DNA from 4 places in the Rhizobium sp. BK008 genome. Region 2 is predicted to be linked to each of the others. Evidence: predicted binding sites of a transcription regulator. Region 2 holds the regulator's gene; each other region holds the start of a gene.
What was found. The regulator LexA, encoded in region 2, represses DNA repair genes until DNA is damaged. The targets are predictions, from matches to a motif close to TGTTCNNNNTGTGTTCNG.
Positions count from the first base shown of each region.

Region 1: the regulator LexA is predicted to act here: its motif matches at 3,225-3,242, upstream of FHT69_RS24570 (YifB family Mg chelatase-like AAA ATPase).
Region 3: the regulator LexA is predicted to act here: its motif matches at 1,527-1,544, upstream of ruvC (crossover junction endodeoxyribonuclease RuvC).
Region 4: the regulator LexA is predicted to act here: its motif matches at 2,980-2,997, upstream of FHT69_RS17450 (DUF3072 domain-containing protein).

Region 1 covers NZ_JACIFK010000007.1:84,299-89,197, forward strand. The annotation lists gene FHT69_RS24555 (sugar ABC transporter ATP-binding protein) at 1-1,095, shown strand, start outside; gene FHT69_RS24560 (ABC transporter permease) at 1,079-2,113, shown strand; gene gshB (glutathione synthase) at 2,200-3,147, shown strand; gene FHT69_RS24570 (YifB family Mg chelatase-like AAA ATPase) at 3,320-4,852, shown strand.
Region 2 covers NZ_JACIFK010000001.1:1,639,341-1,644,239, forward strand. The annotation lists gene eno (phosphopyruvate hydratase) at 1-701, opposite strand, end outside; gene kdsA (3-deoxy-8-phosphooctulonate synthase) at 924-1,769, opposite strand; gene FHT69_RS07960 (VOC family protein) at 1,766-2,662, opposite strand; gene lexA (transcriptional repressor LexA) at 2,860-3,579, shown strand; gene FHT69_RS07970 (ComEC/Rec2 family competence protein) at 3,560-4,899, opposite strand, start outside.
Region 3 covers NZ_JACIFK010000008.1:69,238-74,136, reverse strand. The annotation lists gene FHT69_RS26395 (AbrB/MazE/SpoVT family DNA-binding domain-containing protein) at 1-244, opposite strand, end outside; gene ruvA (Holliday junction branch migration protein RuvA) at 319-933, opposite strand; gene ruvC (crossover junction endodeoxyribonuclease RuvC) at 976-1,485, opposite strand; gene FHT69_RS26380 (methyl-accepting chemotaxis protein) at 1,727-4,042, shown strand; gene FHT69_RS26375 (LLM class flavin-dependent oxidoreductase) at 4,168-4,899, shown strand, end outside.
Region 4 covers NZ_JACIFK010000003.1:578,726-583,624, forward strand. The annotation lists gene FHT69_RS17435 (putative bifunctional diguanylate cyclase/phosphodiesterase) at 1-594, opposite strand, end outside; gene FHT69_RS17440 (NUDIX hydrolase) at 831-1,286, shown strand; gene FHT69_RS17445 (PHB depolymerase family esterase) at 1,283-2,305, shown strand; gene FHT69_RS17450 (DUF3072 domain-containing protein) at 2,748-2,963, opposite strand; gene FHT69_RS17455 (LysR family transcriptional regulator) at 3,210-4,121, opposite strand; gene FHT69_RS17460 (SDR family NAD(P)-dependent oxidoreductase) at 4,221-4,899, shown strand, end outside.

The DNA.
Region 1 (4,899 bases), on a different contig from region 2:
GCGAGCCGCCTCAGCGTCGCGCAGCTTCAGCTGGTCGAGATCGCCAAGGCGCTTTGTTACGAAAGCAAGCTTCTCGTTCTCGATGAACCGACGGCAACCCTGACCTCCAAGGAGGTCGATCGCCTCTTTGAAATTCTGAAACGCCTGAAGCAGCGAGGCGTCACCACGCTCTATATCTCGCACCGGCTGGAGGAGATCTTCGAAGTCGGTGACGATGTGACGGTGCTGCGCGACGGCCAACACGTGATCACCCGGCCGCTGGCAGGGCTGGCTATTCCCGACATCGTCGAGCTCATGGTCGGGCGCAAGCTTTCGGATCACGGCATTTTCCGCGGCGACAGCGTGGTCTCAGGCGAGGCGCTCGGCGTCTCCGGCCTGAAGGTGACGCGCCATAGCCCGGAACTGTCATTTTCCGTGGCAAAGGGCGAGATTGTCGGTATTGCCGGTCTCGTCGGCAGCGGCCGGACGGAGGCGGTTCGCGCCATATTCGGCGCCGACGCCAAGGCGGCCGGCGAAATTCGCCTGAATGGCGAGCCGGTCGAGATCCACTCGCCGCAGGATGCCGTTGCGGCCGGGCTCTGCCTGGCGACCGAAGATCGCAAGATGCAGGGCTTGATGCTCGATATGAGCTGCGCCGAAAATACCACCATCACCGATCTCGCCAAGATCTCCCGCAACGGCCTGATCAGGCGAAGGGCCGAGGAGGATCACGCGCAGCGCCTCGTGCGTGAGCTGCGGATCAAGACCCCGTCCATCCGTCAGGCCGTCAGGACCTTTTCCGGCGGCAATCAGCAAAAGGTCGTCATTGCCAAATGGCTGTTCCGCGGTCCCAAGGTGCTGATTTTCGATGAGCCGACCCGCGGGATCGACGTCGGTGCCAAGGCCGAGATTTATGAGCTCCTGTGGAAGTTTGCGGCCGAGCAAAAAGGTGTCCTGGTCGTGTCTTCCGATCTGCCGGAACTGATCGGCATCTGCCATCGCATCATCGTCTTTTCCGACGGCAAGATCGCAGGGGAAATAGCCCGGGACCAATTCGACGAGAGCAGGATCCTTTCGCTCGCCTACAAGGAGTACAGCCGTGTCCGCCAACATTGAAGAACAGACCGAGGCGAAAACTGGGGCGAAAGAGGTGAGCGTCTGGGACAAGCTGATCCGGATCTCGATGAAGGAAGCGGGCGTCGCCATCGCCCTCATCCTGATCCTGGCGTTTTTCTCGGCGACGGCGCCCTATTTCGCGACGCCGGAGAATTTTCTGAAGATCTTCGTGCAGATCGCCATCAACACCGTGCTGGCCGCGGGCATGACCTTCGTCATCCTCGTCGGTGGCATCGATCTCTCCGTCGGCTCGCTGCTTGCCCTTTGCACGGTCATCGGTGCGACGATCATGATCAATCCGGCGTTTTCGCCATGGCAGGCGATTGTTCTCGCCTGTCTGGCGTCGATGGGCACCGGCGCCATCCTTGGCGCGGTCAATGGCTGGATCTGCGAGAAGTGGAAGCTTCCGTCCTTCATCGTCACCCTCGGCATGCTGAACGTCGCCAGCGGCCTGGCCCGCGTGGTCAGCGACAACTCCACGATAACAGGCCTGCCGCAGCCTTTCGTCGATTTCGGCAACCTGATCTTCTGGGGCATCTTTCCGTCGATCTTCCTGATTGCGATCGTCGTCGTCCTGATCGGCTGGTTCGTGCTGCGCTATACCGTCTTCGGGCGCTTCGTCTTTGCCATCGGCACCAATGAAGAGGCTGTGCGGCTGTCGGGGCATCAGCCGAAAAGATACAAGATCGCGGTCTTCACGATCTCCGGGCTGACCGCCGGCATTGCCGCCATGGTCTATCTGCTCCGCCTCAATGTCGGCAGCCCGGTTGCCGGCATCGGCTATGAGTTGAACGCCATCGCCGCCGTCATCATCGGCGGCACCAGCCTCTCCGGCGGCAAAGGCTCGATCATCGGCACGCTGGTCGGCGCCTGCATTCTGCAGGTGCTGTCGACGGGATTGCAGCTGCTCGGCGCCGACGACAATATCAAGCCGATCGTCATCGGCGCCGTCATCGTGCTCGCCGTTATTCTCGACAGCTATCGCGGCCGGCTGATGCGGATCCTTGAGACGCGATGATCAGGGTGCCCCGGAAGGCCTTGATTGGCCGTTGCGTTTGAAATCTGGCCGACCTACATCTGTCCGGCAGTCAGGAAGGGACGGAAATGGCCAAGATCACCAATGTAGCGGTCCAGATGGATCATGTCGCCGGCATCAATATCGCAGGTGATTCCACCTTCGCCATGAGCCTGGAAGCCCAGGCGCGCGGCTACCGGCTCTTCCATTATACGCCCGACCGCCTGAGCTTCCGCGACGGCAAGCTCTTTGCCAGCGTCGAGCCGATGCTGCTGCGCGACGTCAAGGGCGATCACGTCGAGCTTGGTGCGCCGGAGCGCGTCGATCTCGCCACCATGGATGTCGTGCTGCTGCGCCAGGACCCGCCCTTCGACATGGCCTATATCACCTCGACGCATCTGCTCGAGCGCATTCACCCGAAGACGCTGGTCGTCAACGATCCGGCCTGGGTGCGCAATTCGCCGGAGAAGATCTTCGTCACCGAATTTTCCGACCTGATGCCGAAGACGCTGATCACCAAGGACCCGGCCGAGATCCGCCGTTTCCGCGACGAGATGGGCGATATCATCCTGAAGCCGCTCTACGGCAATGGCGGCGCCGGCGTCTTTCATTCAACCCGCGACGACCGCAACCTCTCCTCGCTGCTGGAGATGTTCGGCCAGCTGTTCCGCGAACCCTTCATCGCCCAGCAATATCTGCCCGATGTGCGCAAGGGCGACAAACGCATCATCCTGGTCGACGGTGAATTTGCCGGCGCCATCAACCGCGTCCCGGCCGAGCACGACAGCCGCTCCAATATGCATGTCGGCGGCCGCGCCGAGGCGACCGAACTAACGTCGCGCGAGCAGGAAATCTGCGCCCGCATCGGCCCGGCGCTGAGAGAACGCGGCTTCCTGCTCGTCGGCATCGACGTGATCGGCGATTACATGACCGAGATCAACGTCACCTCGCCCACGGGCATCCGCGAGGTCAAGAAGTTCGGCGGCGCCGATATATCAAGCCTGCTCTGGGATGCGATCGAACGCAAACGCGGCTGACCGGCAAATCATGCCCGTTTTGATCCCGCGGCCGGGTACAACCCGGTCGCCGCGGATATCCAGATACGTTCCTTGATTGTTCTTGTTTTATTCCCGATTCCATGCCAGATTGCAACCGCTGGCTTTCAAGGGCCGGGGGCGGTATAAGAGTTTGCGGCAAGGGGATGGGTTTATGGTCGCGCGTGTCAGCACGGTGGCATTCCAGGGCATCGAAGGCGTGCCGGTCGAGGTTCAGGTCATGGTCGCGCCCGGCAAGGTCGGCATGCAGATCGTCGGCCTGCCCGACAAGGCGGTTGCCGAAAGCCGCGAGCGGGTGCAGGCCGCCCTCCATGCCTCCGGCCTGGCGCTGCCGGCCAGGCGGGTAACCGTCAATCTGGCGCCCGCCGATTTGCCGAAGGAAGGCTCGCATTTCGATCTGCCGATCGCCCTTGCGCTGATGGCCGCCCTCGGCGCTATTCCCGCCGATGCGCTGTCGGATTTTGTCGTTGTCGGCGAGCTCAACCTCGATGGCACGATCGCCGCCATCGCAGGTGCGCTGCCGGCCGCGATCGGCGCCAATGCGCTCGGCAAGGGGCTGATCTGCCCGGCCGAAAGCGGCGCCGAAGCTGCCTGGGCGGGCGCCGATGTCGATATCCTCGCGCCCCGGAGCCTGATCGCTCTTGCCAATCATTTCCGCGGCACGCAGGTCCTCTCCAGGCCGGAGGCATCGATCCGCGCCAATGCCGCCAACCTGCCGGACCTTGCCGAGATCAAGGGCCAGGAAAGCGCCAAGCGGGCGCTGGAGGTCGCAGCCGCCGGCGGCCATAATCTCCTGATGGTCGGGCCTCCAGGCTCCGGCAAGTCGATGCTGGCGGCCAGGCTGCCGTCGATCCTGCCGCCGCTTTCGGCCGCCGAACTGCTGGAGGTGTCGATGGTCCACTCGATCGCCGGCCAGCTCTCCGGCGGCAAGCTTTCCGACCGCCGGCCCTTCCGCACCCCGCATCATTCCGCCACCATGGCCGCCCTCGTCGGCGGCGGCCTGCGCGCCCGTCCGGGCGAAGCCTCGCTTGCCCATCACGGCGTGCTGTTTCTCGACGAATTTCCAGAGTTCACGCCGCAGGCGCTCGATGCGCTGCGCCAGCCGCTCGAAGGCGGCGAGTGCGTCATCGCGCGTGCCAATCACCGCGTTTCCTATCCGGCGAAATTCCAGCTGATCGCGGCAATGAACCCCTGCCGCTGCGGCATGGCCGGCGAGCCCGGTCATAGCTGCGCCCGCGGCCCGCGCTGCATGAGCGACTACCAGGCCCGCATCTCCGGCCCGCTGATGGACCGCATCGATATCCGCATCGACGTGCCGGCCGTCTCCGCCGCCGATCTCATCCGGCCGATGGCGGCCGAAAGCAGCGCCGACGTCGCCCGCCGCGTCGCCCGCGCCCGCGAGATCCAGCAGGAGCGCTTCGAAAGCGCCGGCGCAAAAGGCATCGGTACCAATGCCCGCTGCTCCACCGCCATGATCGAGAAACTGGCCGAGCCCGATGCTGGCGGCCTGCAGCTGCTGCGCGACGCCGCCGAGAAAATGAAATTCTCCGCCCGCGGCTACCACCGCGTCCTCAAGGTCGCCCGCACCCTGGCCGATCTCGACGGCAAACCGACGGTCGGCCGCATCCATCTCGCCGAAGCGATCTCCTACAGGATCGCCGGGGAGAGGCTGACGGCGGCGGCGTAGGAAAAGGGGCGCCGAAGCACTCAAATACTCTGTAAAATGAATTTCAA
Region 2 (4,899 bases):
TCACCCGGCTTGTAGCCGGCTTTTTCGACCGACTTGACGATGAAGTCGAGGGCTTCGGAAGCGCTCTTCAGGCCCGGTGCGAAACCGCCTTCGTCGCCGACATTGGTGTTGTGGCCCTGTGCGGCAAGTTCCTTGCGGAGCGTATGGAAGACTTCCGAACCCATGCGCACGGCTTCGGCGATCGTATCGGCGCCGACCGGCAGGATCATGAATTCCTGGAAATCGATCGGGTTGTCGGCATGGGCGCCGCCGTTGATGATGTTCATCATCGGCACCGGCAGCAGGCTGGCGGAAGCGCCGCCGACATAACGGTAGAGCGGCAGGCCGGAGGCCTGGGCGGCAGCCTTGGCGACGGCGAGCGACACGCCGAGGATGGCGTTGGCGCCGAGGCGCGACTTGTTCGGCGTGCCGTCCAGCTCGATCATGATGTTGTCGATCTGGATCTGGTTTTCGGCGTCGATGCCGCCGATCGCATCGAAGATCTCGGTGTTGGCGGCATCGACCGCCTTCTGGACGCCCTTGCCGAGGTAGCGCTTGCCGCCGTCGCGCAGTTCGACCGCCTCATGCGCGCCCGTCGAGGCGCCCGAGGGAACAGCCGCGCGGCCCATGCTGCCGTCTTCGAGATAGACATCGACTTCGACGGTGGGATTGCCACGGCTATCGAGAATCTCGCGGGCGATGATATCGGTGATTGCAGTCATGGGTTCTTCCTGCTCAGTGGGTGATAAGTCGTTCGAAACCTGTCTTAATCGAAGGCGAGCAAATTACAATGCCGCAATTGCCAGCCTTCGAACCAGCGTTCCGATGTGGACGAAAGCGCGTCGCGATCTCTAACATTCGCTTGGTCCGCGCTTTGCTCTTTGGTTTTGCGCGACATGCTTATAGCGCGATCATGTCAGACTGTTGAACGTCAAGCTGGGTAATCAGGCCTTGGCGACCGCATCGAAGGCAAGCAGCTTTTCGAGGAGCCGCGGCATGTCCTTGAGATAGACCATGTTCGGTCCGTCGGAAGGCGCATTGTCGGGGTCCTGATGGGTTTCGAGGAAGACGCCGGCAATGCCGGTCGCCACCGCTGCGCGCGCCAGCGTTTCAACGAATTCCCGCTGGCCGCCCGAGGAATCGCCCTGCCCGCCCGGCTGCGCCACGGAATGGGTGGCGTCGAAAACAACGGGAGCACCCATCGACGCCATGATCGGCAGCGAACGCATGTCGGAAACCAGCGTGTTGTAGCCAAACGAGGCGCCGCGCTCGCACAGCAGCACGTTCGGATTGCCGCTGGCGTTAAGCTTCTTCAGGACGTTTTTCATATCCCAGGGAGCGAGGAACTGGCCCTTCTTGACATTGACGACGCGGCCGGTATTGGCGGCGGCGATGAGAAGATCGGTCTGGCGGCAAAGGAAGGCCGGGATCTGCAGGACATCGACGGTCTTTGCCACCTCGGCGCATTGTTCGGCGGTATGAACGTCGGTCAGGACGGGAAAGCCGAATTCCTTCTTGAGGTCGGCAAAGATCTCCATGCCCTTTTCAATGCCGATGCCGCGTTCGGCCGAAAGCGAAGTGCGGTTCGCCTTGTCGAAGGAGCTCTTGTAGACGAGGCCGATGCCGAGCTTTCCGCAAAGCTCCTTCAGCGTGCCGGCCACCATGAAGGCGTGGTCGCGGCTCTCCATCTGGCAAGGGCCGGCAATCAGCGACAGGCGGCCGGTGTTGGAAAAGGTGACCTGGCCCTGGCCCTCGCCGATCTTGACTTGGGAATTCGTATCTGTGCTCATCGTGTTTCCTCGAAGGCGAAAAGCGTGCCCTGCCCGGGCGCGGGCTTCACCAGAATGCGATTGTTCTTGCGCGTATATGTCACCCCGTTAGCAGCCAAATGCGCTTCTGTCACGGCAAGATCGGCGACAGCGAAGAGAATCGCCCGGCCGCGCAGGCCGCGGTCGGCGTATGGGACAGCGACCTCGAAATAGGCCTCCAAACCCTCCGGCGTCATCAGGCTGATTTTCACATTCGACGCCGCGATCTTGACGCCGAAACCGGTGTTCTCGACTGCCGATTGCGCGCTGGCAAGACTGACGAAGGCGGCGAAGGCAGCCGCATCGGGCGCGCAAAGCACCACCTCGGCAATGCCGGTGACGCCATTGGCATGCGCCTCCAGCGCGCCGCGGTCGGCCGGCAGCGGATTGACGCGCTCGACGGTGAAGAGAAAGAGATCGGGCGCGCGCAGGTCGCCGGCAAAGGCCAGCCTGAAGCCGGCAATGCTCTCAGAACCATCCGGCATCGTCATCGGCCGGCTGAACGCCAGCATCTCGCCGGCGCTCGCTCCGTCGCCGACGAAATTCCGATGATCGATATCGGCATCCTCGCTGCCGAAGGCCACCGCCGAAAGCCCTTCCTCGCCGCAGCGGAATCGGAAGGCGCGGTTGCGGGCGGTGAAGACATTGCCTTGCCGCGCCGATGCTTCACTTTCCCTAACGCTCGCAATCCCGAGCGGCTCCAGATAGGTCTTATCGGCAAAAAAGACGCAGGCATTCTCCGTTCCGAAGGGATGACGCGCATCGGCGGCAACGGTAAAGCCCAGCTTGCCGAGCCTCTCGCGCGCCAGATCGATATTGACGACCGGCAGCACGACATGATCCAGCGGGCGTGGTTTGGCGGAATGCTCGTTCATGGTATCCCCTCTCCTCACACGGCAGAGATGTGCGACAGTGCCGCGCAAGGCAAGACTTGTCGGCCAATCCGGCGAATGAAAATAAAAATCTCAACGAGTTGGCGCCAAGTTTTACGGAAATTTAGCTACTTGCGGAACACATATGGAACATATAGTGTCTGTTCTGGATTTGTTTCAATCACGAGGTCACAACGTCGATGCTCACGCGCAAACAACAGGAGCTTCTCCTCTTCATTCATGAGCGCATGAAGGAATCCGGCGTTCCGCCGTCTTTCGACGAAATGAAGGACGCCCTGGATCTCGCTTCGAAGTCCGGGATTCACCGGCTGATTACTGCGCTCGAGGAGCGTGGCTTCATTCGCCGCCTACCGAACCGGGCCCGCGCACTCGAGGTCATCAAGCTTCCGGAGGCCTATAGCCCCAGCATCCAGCCCCGGCGCGGCTTTTCGCCGAGCGTCATTGAGGGCAGCCTGGGCAAGCCCCAGCCGGTCGCCACTCCCGCTCCTGCAAAACCCGTCGCCGACAATGGCAACTCAGTCTCCGTGCCGGTCATGGGCCGGATCGCCGCCGGCGTTCCGATCTCGGCAATCCAGAACAACACCCACGACATCGTCGTTCCGGCCGATATGCTCGGCTCCGGTGAACACTACGCGCTGGAGGTCAAGGGTGATTCGATGATCGACGCCGGCATTTTCGACGGCGACACCGTGATCATCCGCAATGGCAGCACCGCAAGCCCTGGCGACATCGTCGTTGCTCTCGTCGACGACGAAGAAGCGACGCTCAAACGCTTCCGCCGCAAGGGCGCCTCGATCGCGCTGGAAGCGGCCAACCCGGCTTACGAGACCCGGATCTTCGGGCCAGACCGCGTCAAGGTGCAGGGCAAACTCGTCGGCCTTATTCGCCGCTATCACTGACACCCTGCAGGCCGGTTTCGACAAAGCTGTTGCTGCGCCAGTCATAGGCGCGATGGCGGATCCATGGCCGCCACAGATCATCGAATGCGGTTGTGACCTCCATGCCGGCCTCCGCGAACCGCAGCTCGACGGAACCGGTCCGGCGCAACGTCTCGCCGGTGAAGAGCGTCGCGCCTGAGCGGCAGCTGTTGAAACGCAGGCGGACCGACGTTACCACGATATCGGCCGCATCGCAGGCCGGAGCGAGATAGGCGGCATTGTCGATGACGGCGACCACATGACCGTTGCCAAGCCTTGATATGCACCAGGCCTTCTTGACGCAGGAAAAGCGGTTTGCGTCACCGCCGGCTGCAGCCGCCCGCATCGCCGCCCTCGCTTCGTTCTGCTGATCGCGGGAGAGCTTGACGCGGCGGTCCTCTCCCGCTGGCGGGACAGCAGGACCATCCAGCATCTTCGGCGGGTCATGCGCCGGCAGGACCAGCGCGCGCTGCCATTGGTCGAAGATGAAATCCGGCGGGTTTTCACGGTTGGAGGCCATTGCCGCCGCCTCGACGACCGCGACGAGACTGCCATCTTCCGAAATCACCAGATCCGGCGGCCGGGGAACCGGCAGAAGCAGCAGGATGAGCGTTGCGACTGACATGATCGACGTGCCCATATGGCGCAGCCGAGTGCGGAGCAGCGTCAGCAGCAGGAAGCCTGCCACGGCGACCGCGAAATACCAGGCGGGCAAGCGGCCGATGCCGATGTCGCCACCCCAGCCGGACACGGTCTTGGCGACGGCGATCACCAGATCGAGGCCGAATCCGACAATCTTCCAAGGCAAAACGTCCAGACCGAAAGGCATGAGCAGCATCGCCAGCAACCCGGCCGGCATGATGATGAAGGAGATGATCGGCATCGTCGCGAGGTTTGCCGGCAGGCCGTAGGCGGTCAGGCGATGAAAATGCTCGATCGAAAACAGTGCGGTGGAGAAACCGCCGATCAGCGAGGTCAGGAAGACACCGCCGAAGAACCCCGCAACCGCGACGAAAGGCCTGACGATCGGCAGCTTCAGGAAGGCATTCTCGCGGACGCGCCGATCCTTCCACAGCTGATAGCCCGACACGAGCGCCAAGGTTGCGGCAAAGGACATCTGGAAGCTCGGCCCCAGGACTTCGGAGGGCGAAATGACGAGGATGACGAGCGCGGAGAGAGCGACATTGCGCAGGCTGATCGACGGCCGGTCAAAGAAGACGGCAATCAGCATGATGGCCATCATGATGAAGGCGCGTTCGGCCGAGACCGCGAAGCCGGAGATCAGGAAATAGGCCGTGACGG
Region 3 (4,899 bases), on a different contig from region 2:
CCACATCGCTGCCCGCAGCATCGGTCACCGTTGCGTCGATCTCCTCCAGGGAAGCACGTCCATTTGGAGGCGATCCGAGAAGGCCTGCGAGATCGTTGAAGTTGATCGATTTTGGTGTGATCACGACCTCTCCGTCGATGATGGAGAAAACAAGCTGATCGCCGGGCTGAAGACCGAGAGCATCCCGCAGTTCCTTCGGAAGCGTTATCTGGCCTTTGGGTGAAAGCGTAAATTCTCCCCACATCGATCAGTAGTCCTATTTTGGTGAGTGAGTCGGAAAATTTGTCATTTGTCGGAAAATCGACAGTTTATCCTACTCTACCGCGCCAGTTCCTTCAATCCCAATCGGATCAGCTTGGCGCTGTCTGCACCATCGCCTGCCGTCTTCATGGCTGCGGCAATCGCATTCGCCGCCTGGTCGCGGGAATAGCCGAGGTTGGTCAGTGCGGAAACCGCATCGGCGACAGGTGCTGCCGCGACACCTTCGCCGAGTTCCTGTTTGAGGCCGATATTGATCGCTTCGCCGGCAAAGGCCGGCGCCCGGTTCTTGAGCTCGGTGACGAGGCGCATCGCCACTTTCGGACCAACGCCCGGTGCGCGGGAGACGGCGGCGCGGTCCTGTAGGGCGATCGCATTGGCAAGTTCGCCCGGCGTCAACGTCGACAGCACGGCGAGTGCCACCTTGGCGCCGACGCCCTGGACGCTCTGGAGCAGGTTGAACCATTCCCGCTCCAGCGCGCTCATGAAGCCGAAGAGCTTCAACTGGTCCTCGCGCACATAGGTCTCGATGAACAGCACGCAGGCCTCGCCGGCCGAGCCGAGCTTGGACAGGGTGCGGGCCGAACAATGGGCGACGTAGCAGACGCCGTGCACATCGACGAGCACATAGTCTTCGCCGATCTCGTCTATGGTGCCTTTCAGCTTGCCGATCATGGGTCGCGGTCTCTCAGCAGATGGGAACAAGTCAAGTATAGATTAACCGGCCAGTGCCTGGCGCATCCTGTTACTGCCGCGATTATGCGCGTGGCAGATGGCGATCGCCAGGGCGTCGGCAGCATCGTCGCCCTTGAATTCGACTTTCGGCATCAGGATCTTCAGCATCATGTGGATCTGGTGCTTTTCGCCATGGCCGACGCCGATGACGGCCTTTTTTACGGCGTTCGGGGCATATTCCGAAACCGGCAGGCCGGCACGCGCCGGCACCAGCATGGCGATGCCGCGGGCCTGGCCAAGCTTCAAGGTCGCCACCGCATCCTTGTTGACGAAGGTCTGTTCGACGGCGGCTTCATCCGGCTTGTAGCTATGGACAATCTCCGCCAGGCCGTCGTGCAATTGGCAAAGGCGGGAGGCAAGGTCCATGTCGCCATCGGAGGTCACGGTTCCAGACGCGACAAACCGCAGGGAATTGCCCAGCGTGTCAATGATTCCCCAGCCGGTGCGGCGAAGTCCGGGATCAATACCGACAATGCGAATCGTATTTTGCATGGTTCAACCTATAGCGATCGCGAAATAAGTGCCATCGATATGTGAACAAAACAAAAACACTCCCGGATTTAGGCCCCGCTATTTACCGCGAATTAAAACAGATGCCCGAATTCTAGTCGTCAATACGAGAGGGGCGTCTTTTCACGAAGATTAAGCCCCCGATGTTCTGTTTACAGGTCAGTCGATCGGGCATGCGCTGCATGCCAGGCCGGCAAGCGCGTTCAGAAGGGGTTCGTCGTACATGGCACAGAGATTTCAATCCCTGTCCTTCAAGGTCATCGTCACATTCATTCTGCTGACCGTGCTGTCGATCGCGGTCATCGACGTACTCGCCTATTTCGCCAGCAGCCGCATCTCCGACGAGCAGGCGCTGAAGGCCAAGGAAAGCGTGCTGATCTTCCGCGGCGACATGCTGCAGGACCAGCTGGCGCAGCTTGAAAACCAGGCCAACTCGATTGCGCGCATCGAGGCGCTGCAAATGTCGATCACCAGCCTGAAGAGCGGCTGGAAAACCATCGAGAAGACCTCGGGCGACGCTCGTGCCGAGCTGAAGAAGGTTTTCATATCGAACAATCCCAACCCGGCCGACCAGCGCGAGAAGCTTATGAAGCCGGAAGGGCCGAGCGGCTTTTATTATTCGAACCATGAGAAGACGCAGGGCGAAGTCGCCCGCGACCTCGAGGATACCGCCTTCAGCGACCTGCTGATCGCCGATCTCGAGGGCACGGTCCTCTATTCCTATAAGAAGGAGGACGATTTCGCCGAGAACCTGAAGTCGGACGCCTGGAAGGCAACCGGCGCCGGCATCGCTTTCGCCAAGGCGATCGAGAATACCGCCAAGGCGACCGATGATGCCGCGCCGACAGGTTTCTCCGGCCTTCGCGTCGATGCCGGCAGCGGCAAATCGGCGATCTTCTATGCCGTGCCGATCATCAAGCTCGGAGCGGCCAAGGGCATCATCCTCTTCAAGGTGCGCGACGACATCGTCACCGGCATCCTTGCCAAGGGCATCGTCCAGGGCAGCACGGCACGGGCGGCGATCGTCTCCGGCGATGGATCGGCTATCGGTCTCGATGCGGCCGGCAAGCTTGCCATGCTCGATGCCACACCCTTCACCTTCATCCAGAGCGCACTTGCCAGTTCGGCGATGACGGTTGCCGATTTCAACCGGGCGGATGGTGCCGCCCGTGCCTATGTCCGCGGCATCGACTATCGCGGCGACCGCTTCCTGGTGGTCGAGAGCGTGCTGCTCAGCGAACTCAATGCCGGCTCGATCGAGATCGCCACTCTGCTGACGATGATCGGCATCGGCGTGCTCGTCGTCATGGCGGTCGCGACCGGCCTCGTCACCAATTTCCTGTTTTCGCCGCTTGCGCGCCTTGCCGGCGTCACCCGCGATGTCGCGGACGGCAAACTCGACAGCGAGATCGGCAGCCTGAACCGCAAGGACGAAATCGGCACGATGGCCAACGCGCTCGCCCGCTTCCGGCAGTCGCTGATCGAAGGCCGCGAGCTCGAAGCCGCCAGTGAAGAGACGCGCCTGCAGGCCGAGCACGACCGCCAGCAGAATCTGGCCGAGCGCGAGGCAGAGGCGAAGACGCTGCAGCAGGTGGTCGAGGCGCTCGACGAGGGCCTGCATCATCTGGCGAACGGCGATCTCGCCTACCAGATCGATACACGCTTCCCGAACGAGCTCGAAAGCCTGCGGGTCAATTTCAACGAAGCGCTGGCGACGCTCAGCGAAACCATGACGGCAATCGGCGGCAACTCGATGGCGGTGCGCGCCGGCTCCGAGGAGATGCGCACCGGCGCCGACGAACTTGCCGGGCGCACCGAGCGCCAGGCCGGCTCGATCACCGAAACGGCGAATGCGATCAGCGCCATCACCCAGTCGGTCCGTCAGCAGATCGAGCGGGCCGAACAGGCCGAGCGCATCGCTCGCGACGCCAAGAAGGAAACGACGGGCTCCGGCCAGATCATGCAGGAGACGATCGCGGCGATGGAGGCAATCCAGGCTTCCTCGCGCCAGATCAACACGATCATCTCGGTCATCGACGACATCGCCTTTCAGACCAACCTCCTGGCGCTCAATGCCGGCGTCGAGGCGGCGCGCGCCGGTGAATCCGGCAAGGGCTTCGCCGTCGTCGCCATGGAAGTGCGCGAGCTCGCCCAGCGCTCATCGAGCGCGGCGAAGGAGATCTCCAACCTGCTGCAGAAATCGACGCATGAGGTCGAAAGCGGCGTTACGCTGGTGGAAAGGGCGGGCGTTGCTCTCACGGGCATCGGCGCCCATGTCGAGGCGATCAACGGACAGATCAACGAGATCATGGGCGCGACCCGCGAGGAGGCCAATACGCTGCGTGAGATCAATAGCGCTGTCGCCGAACTCGACGCGATGACGCAGCAGAACGCCTCGATGGTCGAGGAGACGACGGCGGCGATCCACCGGCTGGCGACGGAAGCCCTGGAAATGGACCGCCAGCTCGGCAATTTCACGCTGCCGCAAGGCCACCACCAGCCGAGCGCCGAGGTGCATGTGCTGCGCCGTCACCGCTAAGCTATCGCTTCCAGCATCTGGCAGGGTCGCGCTCGCGCGGCCCTTTTTGTTTGCGCGCATGGTTTGGAATGGCGCGAGGGCGAACCTACATAGGCTGCATCCTTCAACTGCCCGGCAGGTTTTCCATGGTTCCCTTCTCCATACTCGACCTTTCCCCCGTTGCCGAAGGCAGCACCGTGCGTCAGTCCCTCGAAAGTTCGGCGCGGATGGCTGAGAAGGCCGAGGAGTTCGGCTACAAGCGCTTCTGGCTCGCCGAACATCACGGCATGCCGGGGATCGCCAGTGCCGCCACATCAGTCGTCATCGGCCATGTCGGGGCTGCGACCAAGCGCATCCGCATCGGCTCGGGCGGCATCATGCTGCCCAATCATTCGCCGCTCGTCATCGCCGAGCAGTTCGGCACGCTGGAGGCGCTTTTCCCCGGCCGCATCGATCTCGGCCTCGGGCGCGCGCCGGGAACGGATATGCGCACGGCACAGGCGCTGCGGCGCAACCTCGAAGCCGGCGCAAACAGCTTCCCCAACGACGTGGTGGAATTGCAGCAACTCCTTGGCACGCCGGTCGAGAACCAGGCGATCCTCGCCGTTCCCGGCAATGGCTCGCATATCCCGATCTGGCTGCTCGGTTCCAGCCTTTACAGTGCGCAGCTCGCCGCCATGCTCGGGCTTCCATATGCCTTCGCCTCGCATTTCGCACCCGACATGCTGCTCGATGCGATCGCCATCTACCGTGACCGTTTCCAGCCTTCGGCGACACTCGACAAGCCCTATGTGATGGTCGGCGTCATGGGCGCGGTGGCGGCGACGGACGAGGAGGCGCGGTACCATTTCACCTCCGCCCAGCAGCAGTTCGTCAAT
Region 4 (4,899 bases), on a different contig from region 2:
CAAAAGGCAATCGCCGACCAAATGTCCGTGCGTGTCGTTGACTTCCTTGAAGCCATCCAGGTCCAAGAGCATGATGGCGGCAGCGTTTCCCGCAGCAAGCGTATCGGCAAGCAGCGCGGAAAAGCGATGACGATTAAGCAGTCCCGTCAGGGTATCCTGGCTTGCCAGGCGCAACAGTCGCCCTTCCTTCTCCCGTCGCTCTGAAATATCGGTGATGACGGCGCCAGCACAGAAGCCGCGTTTGCCACGCCAGGTCGACAGGGTGATTTCGATCGGAAACTCCGTGCCGTCCTTCCTGACCGCCGACACCTCGACCGGCCTGCCACCGAGATTTGGCTTTTGCCCCGCCGACACTTTTTGCAGCCCTGCCATGTGGGCGCCCCGCATCCGCTCCGGGATGATGATAGTGATGGGCTTTCCGATCATCTCGCCTTTGGTGTAGCCGAACAGCGCGCAGGCGGAGGGATTGACGAAGTCGATATCTCCGTGGCTGTCGATCGAGATCAGGGATAATTTCGTCGCCTCGGCAAATTTCACCACCGTGAACGGCATGCGCCGCTCCGAGCTGCTCATTGAAGACGACTTGGGTGTCATGCGTGCCTCGTGCATCGTGCCGGGCCTGTTTCGAAATTATCCGGTTGGGAAATCTGCCGGCCAAGCACAATCACCATGGAATACATGCGTGAACATTGATTTAAGTCGCGTGCATGCCGCTGGCAGAAAAGCCCAGAAAGGCGCAACTCGAGAGTGCCACCAGAGGTGATCAAGCAAACTGGACTCTTGAAGGCAGCCCCGCTAGCGTGCGCGGGCTTCGAAACCGGAGGCGGACAATGCTCAACGAAAACGACCAGACGGAACTTACGAACACCCTGTCTGGTCGCGATGTCGCGCAGGCTGGTGCTCTTTGCTATCGTCGGACCGAAGGCGGTGGACTTGAAATTCTTTTTGTAGGCAGCCGACGGAACGGTCGCTGGGGCATTCCGAAAGGGCGCGTCGAGTATGGTGAAATCACCAGCGCTGCGGCGCTCAGAGAGGCCTTCGAGGAAGCCGGAGTGGTGGGCCTCGTCGACACGACCGTGTTCGGTTCCTTTTCGTATCGAAAGGACACGGGTCCCAACCACTACCATGTGTCCGTCCATCTTCTCCAGGTGTCGCGCATCGCGGACGAGTTTCCGGAGAAAAGCATCCGTAAAACACATTGGTTCCCACTGAAGGATGCCATGCGCGAGGCAGCCCGGCCGGGTCTGCGAGCGCTCCTTTGTCGGGTTGAGAACATCGACCCATGAAGCTCAGTTTCGGCAGATCGCTATTGAGGGTCCTCAGAGCCCAAAAGAAAATCAGCAAACGGATCGAGAAAGCTGTCGCAAAGACCCGACGCAAAACGAAACGTTCAACGCCCCGTCCCGCGAAACCGATTTTGGTCGAGACAACCGCGTTTGGAAGCAACCCGGGCCGCCTGGCGATGAAATCCTTCGTTCCGACGTCCAGGCTGCCGAAGAACCCTGCGCTTGTCGTCTTGCTTCACGGATGCCGTCAGACTCCTGAAAGCCTGGATGCCGCGGCGGGCTTTTCCAAGCTCGCGAAAGAACGCGGTTTCGTTCTTCTCTATCCACAGCAGAAGAGAGCAAACAATTCGCAAGATTGCTTCAACTGGTTTCGACCAAGTGCCGTCGCGCGAGACCGCGGCGAGGTCCGTTCGATCAAGCAGATGATCGAGCACCTATGCGAGCGACATCGCATCGACCGGTCGAGGATCTTCATCGCGGGGCTGTCCGCCGGCGGGGCGATGACGGGCGCACTTGTCGCGATCTATCCCTCACTGTTTGCCGGCGCCGCAATCATCGCCGGCATGCCGTTCGGATCTGTCCGCGACGCGATGTCGGCCCTGCGCGCGATGAAGTCAGGTGCGACGCCGCCACCGGGCGGATGGGGACGGCCGATCGCCGAGATTTCGCCAGAAGTCAGGGCATGGCCTCCGATAACCATCTGGCAGGGCATGGAAGACCGGGTGGTCAAGCCCGCCAATGCGCTCGCTTGTGTTGCTCAGTGGCTCGAAGTTCAGGGCATTGTAGAAAGCAGCGGCCGCTTGGAGAAAAAACCATGGGGCAGCTTGCAGTCGTGGAAAGTGACCGGCGAGAGGAAAGTGGCCCTCTATTCGGTCAGCAACATGGGCCACGGGCTTCCGATCAAGAAACGCAAGAGCGTCATAACACCACGATCTGCTGACCCTTATGTGATCCCGGCAGATATCTCGGCTCCAGCTGAGATGATGCGATTATGGGGCTTGTCCAGGTTTCGAGTGTAACCAGTTCGCGGGCATGTTCGACCGCACCAGGCAAAGTCCGGTCGCGATGGGGTCACCTACACCATCTCAGTGCGCGCAATGAAATGCCAGGCTTGTCTTCGAGCAGCTGACAGTGCAGGTGAAGGAAATACCCAGGCCCGGGGATACGAGGTTCGTGAGATGTTGAAGATCGCGATCACGTCATCGCCAATGCAAATGCGGCGGTGGCCGCTTTCGGGCACTGGGATCTACTATCGGGCCGCGGCCGGAACCAAGATCGGCGAGGGTGCTCGCAGCGACCACCACGCTGGCCAACGGCGTAAATCCTTTGTGCACCAAAAATCACGCGGACTGGTTCGCGTTGCAGCAGCCCTTTTGCCGTTGCGCAATCGGAATACAGTGGGGCGCAAAAGTCTGCCCTCGGCGTTCGGCCTCAATCAATCGGCTACGACAAGGCGGCCGCTCATTCCAAATCGAGCGACTGCTTGAGTTCGTCGATCCGCTTGGACGCTTCGGCCTTGGTCAGATCCTCGGCATAGGCTTCAGGCCGGTGCGCCTGTTCCGACAAGGTCTTCAGATAGGACCGCTGCGCGCCGGTCATCGGCTCGTCGCCGCTGACCCAATCGTCGGGGTCTTTCTCTGTGTTGGATGATGTCTTCGTTTTCGGATTGTCACTCATAGCGGCCTCCTGAATTCGTTCTCTAAACGTTCCAAGTGGTGCTGCTGTTCCCGCTGTATGGCGATCGTCGCGTTGGGCAATCGATGGCTCTTGTTCGGACGTAAAGGCGCCCCGCCGAGCGAGAGGAATTCCGCTTATCACAACAGCCGCTTGGTCAGTGCCGAAAACGGTGGTCGATCGGTTCGTCCGAGAAAGCAGCGCGCCAGTCCGATAGCCGTCGGCTGACCAGCCCGCCACGACGGGTCATTAGGAATGGGGATCTTCCCGCCATTCGGATGTCGCGCCGAATTCTGAAATGGCAAACGAGATGACGCTGCGCAGGCGCGGCGTCATGCGGCGATCGCGATGATAGATAAGCGACATCGGTCGCTCGCGGAGATGCCAGTCTGGAAAGAGTTGAACGAGCAGGCCTGCCTCGACATCCGAACGCAGCAGAATGGATGGCTGCATGATCACTCCCAGGCCCGCGCGCGCGGCCATGCGCACGGCCTGACCGCTATTGACGGTGATCGACATCCGCGGAATGACTTCGACCTTAACGTCGCCGTTCGCCAGCTTCCATGGTGACCGCGCTGCCGGGGCAAAGCCGATGGCATCATGGTTGGCCAGGTCACTTGGATGACCTGGATTGCCCCTTCGAGCAAGGTAGTCTGGTGCAGCGCAGATCATCATCTGGTAAGGGGCAAGACGGCGCGCGATCAAGCGGCTATCGGGCAACTCGCCGATACGGAAGGCAATATCGAATCCTTCGTCGACAATATCGACATTGCGATCCGTCAAGGTGATATCCAGCGTGACATCCGGGGCAAGCGCGCGGTAGCGCTGCAGTCTCGGCATCAGCATCTCTGCGCCGAACGTCGTCGGAGCCGTCATCTTCAGCTTGCCGCGAGGCTCTGCTTGCAATGCCTCGGCATCCTGATCGGCAATCGCCACGCGCTCCAGAATATCTCGGCACTGTTCGACATAGCTGGCGCCGAAATCCGTCAGGCTCTGACGGCGGGTCGTCCTGTTCAGAAGACGCGTTCCGAGGCGCTCCTCAAGTGCTGCCACATGCTGCCCAACCATTGCCGGTGACATCCCGAGCTTGCCGGAGGCGGCACTCATCGAGCCCTCTTGCACCGTTGTCACGAATACCTGCATGGATCGGAATAGGCCCATTCGATAGCTCTGCTTTTAAATGACGATATTATTTTCGCGATTATCCATTTGTATGGGCGAAATTACAACTCCTGTGACGCTGCAAACAAGGAGCACGACATGGCGCAGAACAGATTCACGGGCAAAACGGTCCTCATTACCGGGGCGGGAACGGGCATGGGGCGGGCTGCCGCGCTTCGATTGGTCGAAGAGGGTGGCCAGGTCGCTCTCATCGGACGCCGGCCCGAGCCTATCGGCCAATTGCAGTCGGAGATCGAGGCCGCTGGCGGCACAGCCATTGCGATTGCCTGCGATATCGCCGACAACGAGGCGGTTGCCGCGGCCGTCCACACGACGATAACTCGCTTCGGCAAACTGGATGCCCTCTTCGCCAACGCCGGCGTGCTTGGGGAGTTCAAGCCATTGGCTGTTACGGAAGCGGACGAATTCGACGCGCTTATCGCCACCAATCTGCGCGGCACCTTTTTCACCATCAAGCAATGCCTGCCGTTTCTGGCCGATGGTGCGATCCTCATCAACGCCTCCTGGACGGCTGGTGGCGTGATGCCAGGCGCCGGAGCCTATGCCGGCACGAAGGGTGCCCTGCAGGCGATGATGCGCACCCTTGCGGTGGAACAAGGCCCACGGAACATCCGCGTCAACGCCATAAACCCTGGCATCATCCTGACGCCGATGGCCGATGACGTCATCGACCCTGTCTTCGCGGCTCGCCTCGCCAGTCACACGCCTCTTCGCCGTAACGGCAGATCAGAAGACGTCGCGGGCGCCGTGGCGTGGT